Linked DNA regions of Methylibium petroleiphilum PM1. The protein of the gene in region 2 interacts with the protein of the main gene of each other region in a pairwise test. Links are inferred from orthologs where the notes say so. Each region holds a gene or a part of one and is shown on either strand. Other genes may lie near its edges.

Region 1 (3,189 bases), 120 kb from region 2 along the record:
GAGCGCTTCATGCAGCTGGCGGCGGACAACAACATGCAGGTCTGCCAGCCGACCTCGGCGAGTCAGATCTTCCATCTGCTGCGTCGCCAGCAGGTGCGCATGTTCCGCAAGCCGCTGGTGGTGATGACGCCGAAGTCGCTGCTGCGCAACAAGGACGCGGCGTCGCCGCTGTCGGAGTTCACCCGCGGCGAATTCCGCACGGTCATCCCCGAGCAGAACGCCGACATCGACGCGGCCAAGGTCAAGCGCGTGATCGCGTGCTCGGGCAAGGTCTACTACGACTTGGTGAAGCGTCGCGACGAGAAGAAGAGCACCGACGTGGTGATCCTGCGCGTGGAGCAGCTCTATCCCTTCCCGCACAAGGCCTTCGCGACCGAATTGAAGAAGTACCCGAACGCGACCGACGTGGTGTGGTGCCAGGACGAGCCGCAGAACCAGGGCGCGTGGTTCTTCGTGCAGCACTACGTGCACGAGAACATGCTCGAGGGGCAGAAGCTCGGCTACGCCGGCCGACCGGCGTCTGCCTCGCCAGCCGTCGGCTACGCGCACCTGCACCAGGAGCAGCTCAAGGCCCTGCTGGACCAGGCCTACGGCAAGCTCAAGGGATTCGTCCTGTCCAAGTGACGTCATCGCGGACGCGTGCGCGGCGATGAACCGCGGCCTTCGACCGGCCCTTGCGCCGGTCGGAGCTGCCGGATCCGCGCGATGCGTCATCCAAACAACGAAGAAAGCATTCCATGGCCATCATTGAAGTCAAAGTCCCCCAGCTGAGCGAGTCCGTTGCCGAAGCGACGCTGCTGCAGTGGAAGAAGAAGCCCGGCGAAGCCGTGGCGATCGATGAGATCCTGATCGAGATCGAGACCGACAAGGTCGTGCTCGAGGTGCCGGCACCGGCTGCCGGCGTGCTGGCGCAACTGGTCAAGAACGACGGCGAGAGCTGCGTCAGCGACGAGGTGATCGCGAAGATCGATACCGAGGGCAAGGAAGCGGTCAGCCCGCTCGAGGTCAAGCCGGTGCCCGAGGTCAAGCCGGCGCCCGGCGCCGCGTCCGATACGGCCGGCGCGAAGGGCGACGTGGCGATGCCCGCGGCCGCGAAGCTGCTGGCCGAGAACCAGCTGGGTGCGGGCCAGGTGGCCGGTAGCGGCAAGGATGGTCGCGTGACCAAGGGCGACGTGCAGGCAGCGCTGCAGACCGGCGCCAAGGCAGCGGCGCCCGCCGTCGCTGCCCCGGCAGCGGCTGCCGTCTCGGTGCCGGTCGCGCCATCCGTCGCCAAGGCGCTGCCCGCCGTCACGGTGCCGGCCGCGCTGAACTTGGGCGACCGCCCCGAGCAGCGCGTGCCGATGTCGCGCCTGCGGGCCCGCGTGGCCGAGCGGCTGCTGCAGTCGCAGGCGACCAACGCCATCCTGACCACCTTCAACGAGGTCAACATGGCCCCGGTGATGGAGATGCGCAAGCGTTTCCAGGAGAAGTTCGAGAAGGAACACGGCGTCAAGATCGGCTTCATGAGCTTCTTCGTGAAGGCGGCGGTCGCGGCGCTCAAGCGCTACCCGGTCATCAACGCCAGCGTGGACGGCAACGACATCGTCTACCACGGCTACTTCGACATCGGCATCGCGGTGGGCTCGCCGCGCGGCCTGGTGGTGCCGATCCTGCGCAACGCCGACCAGATGAGCTTCGCCGACATCGAGAAGAAGATCGCCGAATTCGGCCAGAAGGCCCGCGACGGCAAGCTGTCGCTCGAGGACCTGACCGGCGGCACCTTCTCCATCTCCAACGGTGGCACCTTCGGTTCGATGCTGAGCACGCCGATCATCAACCCGCCGCAGAGCGCCATCCTGGGCGTGCACGCGACGAAGGACCGCGCGGTGGTCGAGAACGGCCAGATCGTGATCCGGCCGATGAACTACCTGGCGATGTCCTACGACCACCGCATCATCGACGGCCGCGAGGCGGTTCTGGGCCTCGTGGCGATGAAGGAAGCGCTGGAAGACCCGGCGCGCCTGCTGTTCGATATCTGATCGTCTCGAGACCGGTTCCCGATTGACGAGCATGGCCTGGATCTACCTCGCGCTGGCGGGCCTGTTCGAGATCGGCTGGCCGGTCGGTTTCAAGCTGTCGCAGCAACCGGCCTACAAGGTCTGGGGCATCGCCGCTGCCGTGCTGTCGATGGGGCTGTCGGGTTGGCTGCTGTGGCTGGCCCAGCGCGAGATCCCCATCGGCACGGCCTACGCGGTCTGGACCGGCATCGGCGGCGCAGGCACCTTCCTGATCGGGGTGCTGTTCTTCGGCGACTCGGCGTCGCTGGCGCGGTACCTCGGCGTGGCACTGATCGTCGGTGGCGTCATCACACTCAAGCTCGCCCACTGAACGCGGCGAGCCTTTCGGAGCATTCTCATGAGCAAGACTTTCGACGTCGTCGTCATCGGCGGCGGCCCGGGCGGCTACATCGCTGCCATCCGTGCGGCGCAGCTGGGTTTCAACACCGCCTGCATCGACGAGTGGAAGAACGACAAGGGCGGTCCAGCGCCGGGCGGCACCTGCACGAACGTGGGCTGCATCCCGTCGAAGGCGCTGCTGCAGTCGAGCGAGCACTTCGAACACGCCGGCCATGCGTTCGCCGACCACGGCATCGGACTGAAGGATCTGAGCATCGACGTCGCGAAGATGCTGGGGCGCAAGGACACCGTCGTGAAGCAGAACAACGACGGCATCCTCTATCTGTTCAAGAAGAACAAGGTCAGCTTCTTCCACGGCCGCGGCTCGTTCGTGAAGGCCGGTGACGCCGGCTACGAGATCAAGGTCAGCGGCGCCACCGAGGACACGCTGATCGGCAAGGACATCATCATCGCGACCGGCTCGAGTGCACGTGCGCTGCCGGGTGCACCGTTCGACGAGGAGAGCATCCTCAGCAACGACGGGGCGCTGCGCATCCCGTCGGTGCCGGCGAAGCTGGGCGTCATCGGCTCGGGCGTGATCGGCCTCGAGATGGGCTCGGTGTGGCGCCGCCTGGGCGCCGAGGTGACGGTGCTGGAAGCGCTGCCGACCTTCCTGGGCGCGGTCGACGAACAGATCGCCAAGGAAGCCCAGAAGGCCTTCATGAGGCAGCGCCTGAAGATCGAGCTGGGCGTGAAGATCAGCGAAGTCAAGAAGGACAAGAAGGGCGTCAGCGTCAGTTACACCAGCGCCAAG
Region 2 (3,271 bases):
CAACTGGGTCGTGATCCCGCACGTCACCAACCACGACGATGCCGACATCACCGAACTCGAGGCCTTCCGTGTCCAGCTCAACAAGGAGAACGAGAAGTCCGGCGTGAAGGTCACGATGCTGGCCTTCCTGATCAAGGCCTGCGTGGCGGCGCTGAAGAAGTTCCCTGAATTCAACGCCAGCCTGGACGGCGAGCAGATCGTGCTGAAGCAGTACTTCCACATCGGCTTCGCGGCCGACACGCCCAATGGGCTAGTCGTGCCGGTGATCAAGGACGCCGACAAGAAGGGCGTGCTGCAGATCAGCCAGGAGATGAGCGAGCTGGCCAAGAAGGCACGCGACGGCAAGCTGGGGCCGGCCGACATGAGCGGCGGTTGCTTCAGCATCAGCTCGCTCGGCGGCATCGGCGGACGCTACTTCACGCCGATCATCAACGCGCCCGAAGTCTCCATCCTCGGCGTGTGCAAGAGCAGCACCGAGCCGCGCTGGGACGGCAAGGCCTTCCAGCCACGCCTGATCCTGCCGCTGTCGCTGAGCTGGGACCACCGCGTGATCGACGGCGCGGCGGCGGCTCGCTTCAACGCCTACCTCGGTCAGATCCTGGCGGACTTCCGCCGGGTGCTGCTGTGAGAGGGACGCGGACATGGCAATGATCGATATCAAGGTCCCCGACATCGGCGACTTCAAGGACGTGGCAGTGATCGAGCTGCTGGTGAAGCCGGGCGACACCGTCGCGGCCGACCAGAGCCTGATCACCGTTGAGAGCGACAAGGCGTCGATGGAGATCCCGTCCTCGCATGCGGGCGTCGTGAAGGCGCTGAAGCTGAAGGTCGGCGACACGGTCAACGAGGGCTCGGTGATCCTGTCGCTCGATGCGGCCAGTGCGGCCGCCGAGCCGGCGGCATCGTCCGCGGCTGCCGCGGCGCCGGCAGTCGCTGCACCCGCGGCGGCTGCGGTGGCGCCATCAGCCGCCAGCTACGCCGGCGGTGCCGACGTCGAGTGCGACCTGCTGGTGCTGGGTGCCGGTCCCGGCGGTTATTCGGCCGCCTTCCGCGGCGCCGACCTCGGCCTGAAGGTCGTGCTGGTCGAGCGCTACGCGACGCTCGGCGGCGTGTGCCTGAACGTCGGCTGCATCCCGTCGAAGGCGCTGCTGCACGTTGCCGCGGTGATGGACGAGGTCTCGCACTTCGAGGCCCTGGGCGTGAGCTTCGGCAAGCCCAGTGTGGACCTAGCGAGGCTCAAGGCCCACAAGGACAAGGTGGTCGGCAAGCTGACCGGCGGCCTGGCCGCGATGGCCAAGATGCGCAAGGTCACCGTGGTGACCGGCAGCGGCGAGTTCGTCGATCCACATCACCTGAAGGTCGTGCCGTCGAAGGACGGCGCGCCGCAGACGATCCGCTTCAAGCAAGCGATCATCGCGGCCGGTTCCGAGGCGGTGAAGCTGCCCTTCCTGCCGAAGGACGACCCGCGCATCGTCACGTCGACCGGCGCGCTCGAGTTGCGCCAGCAGCCGAAGAAGATGCTGGTGATCGGCGGCGGCATCATCGGCCTGGAGATGGGCACGGTGTACTCCACGCTGGGCGCGAAGCTCGACGTCGTCGAGATGCTCGATGGCCTGATGCAGGGCGCCGACCGCGACCTCGTCAAGGTGTGGCAGAAGATGAATGCGCCGCGCTTCGACAAGCTGATGCTCAAGACCAAGACCGTCGGCGCCGAAGCGACGAAGGACGGCGTCCGCGTGCAGTTCGAGGGCCTGGACGGTACGAAGAGCGAGGGCGTCTACGACCTCGTGCTGCAGGCCGTCGGCCGCACGCCCAACGGCAAGAAGATCGGTGCCGAGAAGGCCGGCGTGCTGGTCGGCGAGCGCGGCTTCGTCCCCGTCGACATCCAGATGCGCACCAACGTGCCGCACATCTTCGCGATCGGCGACATCGTCGGCCAGCCGATGCTGGCACACAAGGCGGTGCACGAGGCCCACGTGGCGGCCGAGGTGGCAGCCGGCGCGGTACTCGGCGACGCCAAGCTCGCGACGAGCTCCTTCAACGCGCGCGTGATCCCGAGCGTGGCCTACACCGATCCGGAAGTGGCCTGGGTCGGGCTGACCGAGGACGAGGCCAAGGCGCGCGGCGTCAAGGTGAAGAAGGGGTTGTTCCCCTGGACAGCTTCGGGTCGTGCGATCGCCAATGGCCGCGACGAAGGCTTCACCAAGCTGCTGTTCGACGAGGCCACGCACCGCATCGTCGGCGGTGGCATCGTCGGCACGCATGCGGGCGACATGATCGGCGAGATCGCGTTGGCGATCGAGATGGGCGCCGATGCGGTGGACATCGGCAAGACCATCCATCCGCACCCGACGCTCGGTGAGAGCATCGGCATGGCGGCCGAAGTGGCACACGGCTCCTGCACCGACCTGCCGCCGGCGAAGCGCTGAGGCCTCGCCGCGGCCGACGCGTCAGCCGAAGCGCGCCTGCACGCGGCCCAGCCAGCCGAAGCCAGCCTCGACGAACTGCCCGCGCTCGGCCGGCTGGGCGCGCGTGAGCCCGCCGGTCAGCACCACCGCGCCGGCCGGCACGGCCAGCCCGCGCTCGGCCAGGAATCCAGCCAGCCAGGCCAGCGCGAGCAACGGGTCGCCCATCGCGTCGGCACCGCGGCCGCGATCCACCGTCTGCCCATCGATCCGCAGCTCGACCTCGACGGCGCCGAGGTCGAAGCCCTCCTGCCAGGGGAGGGCCGGGCCCGTCACGAAACCGGCGCTGGAGCTGTTGTCGGCGATGTTGTCGACGAGCGTGAAGCGGTAGTCCGGGTAGCGTGTGTCCACCACCTCCAGCGCCGGCATCACCGCATCGAGGTGCCGGGAGACGCTCGCCCGGTCATGCCCCGCGCCGGCGAGTTCACGCCCCAGCCTCAGGGCGATCTCGGGCTCGACGCGCGGATGGATCAGGCGCCCGCGGTCGATCGTGTGGCCGTCGACGCCGAGGCGGTGTGCTTCGGTCAGCACGCCGAAGTTCGGCTGGTCGATGTTCATCTGGGCGCGCATCGCCGCACTGGTGTAGCCGAGCTTGAAGCCGACGGCCGGCATGCCGCGGCGGCGCAACGTCGCGGCCTGTATCGCGTACGCGTCGCTCACGTCGAGTTCGGGGTGGGACGAGCTCAACAGCGCCGTCGGCGTACAGGCGACCTCGGCCGCCCAGAGTCGTGCAGAACAATCGTCGAGGAACTGATCCGAGGTCGGTGAAGAAGGGGTCATCGCCTTAGGGGCCTGTCGTGATGAAG

Evidence for each region.
Region 1: the proteins of lpdA (region 2) and odhB interact in binary tests that used the Escherichia coli proteins (3 or more experiments, as listed by UniProt). The link is inferred for Methylibium petroleiphilum PM1 from one-to-one orthologs.

What each region holds. Positions count from the first base shown.
Region 1 is NC_008825.1:2,153,550-2,156,738, reverse strand. The notes cover bases 2-2,877. They hold odhB (2-oxoglutarate dehydrogenase complex dihydrolipoyllysine-residue succinyltransferase), read left to right. Parts: upstream 2-737; coding sequence 738-2,018; downstream 2,019-2,877. Other genes in these bases: lpdA (dihydrolipoyl dehydrogenase), read left to right, coding at 2,395-2,877; MPE_RS10150 (DMT family transporter), read left to right, coding at 2,050-2,367; MPE_RS10160 (2-oxoglutarate dehydrogenase E1 component), read left to right, coding at 2-624. Outside these bases: more of MPE_RS10160, read left to right, coding at 1-1; more of lpdA, read left to right, coding at 2,878-3,189. UniProt on the Escherichia coli protein: E2 component of the 2-oxoglutarate dehydrogenase (OGDH) complex which catalyzes the second step in the conversion of 2-oxoglutarate to succinyl-CoA and CO(2).
Region 2 is NC_008825.1:2,273,410-2,276,680, reverse strand. What follows is about bases 78-3,035. They hold lpdA (dihydrolipoyl dehydrogenase), read left to right. Parts: upstream 78-641; coding sequence 642-2,429; downstream 2,430-3,035. Other genes in these bases: MPE_RS10710 (2-keto-4-pentenoate hydratase), read right to left, coding at 2,451-3,035; aceF (dihydrolipoyllysine-residue acetyltransferase), read left to right, coding at 78-628. In the rest of the region: more of aceF, read left to right, coding at 1-77; more of MPE_RS10710, read right to left, coding at 3,036-3,245; gorA (glutathione-disulfide reductase), read right to left, coding at 3,250-3,271. UniProt on the Escherichia coli protein: Lipoamide dehydrogenase is a component of the glycine cleavage system as well as of the alpha-ketoacid dehydrogenase complexes.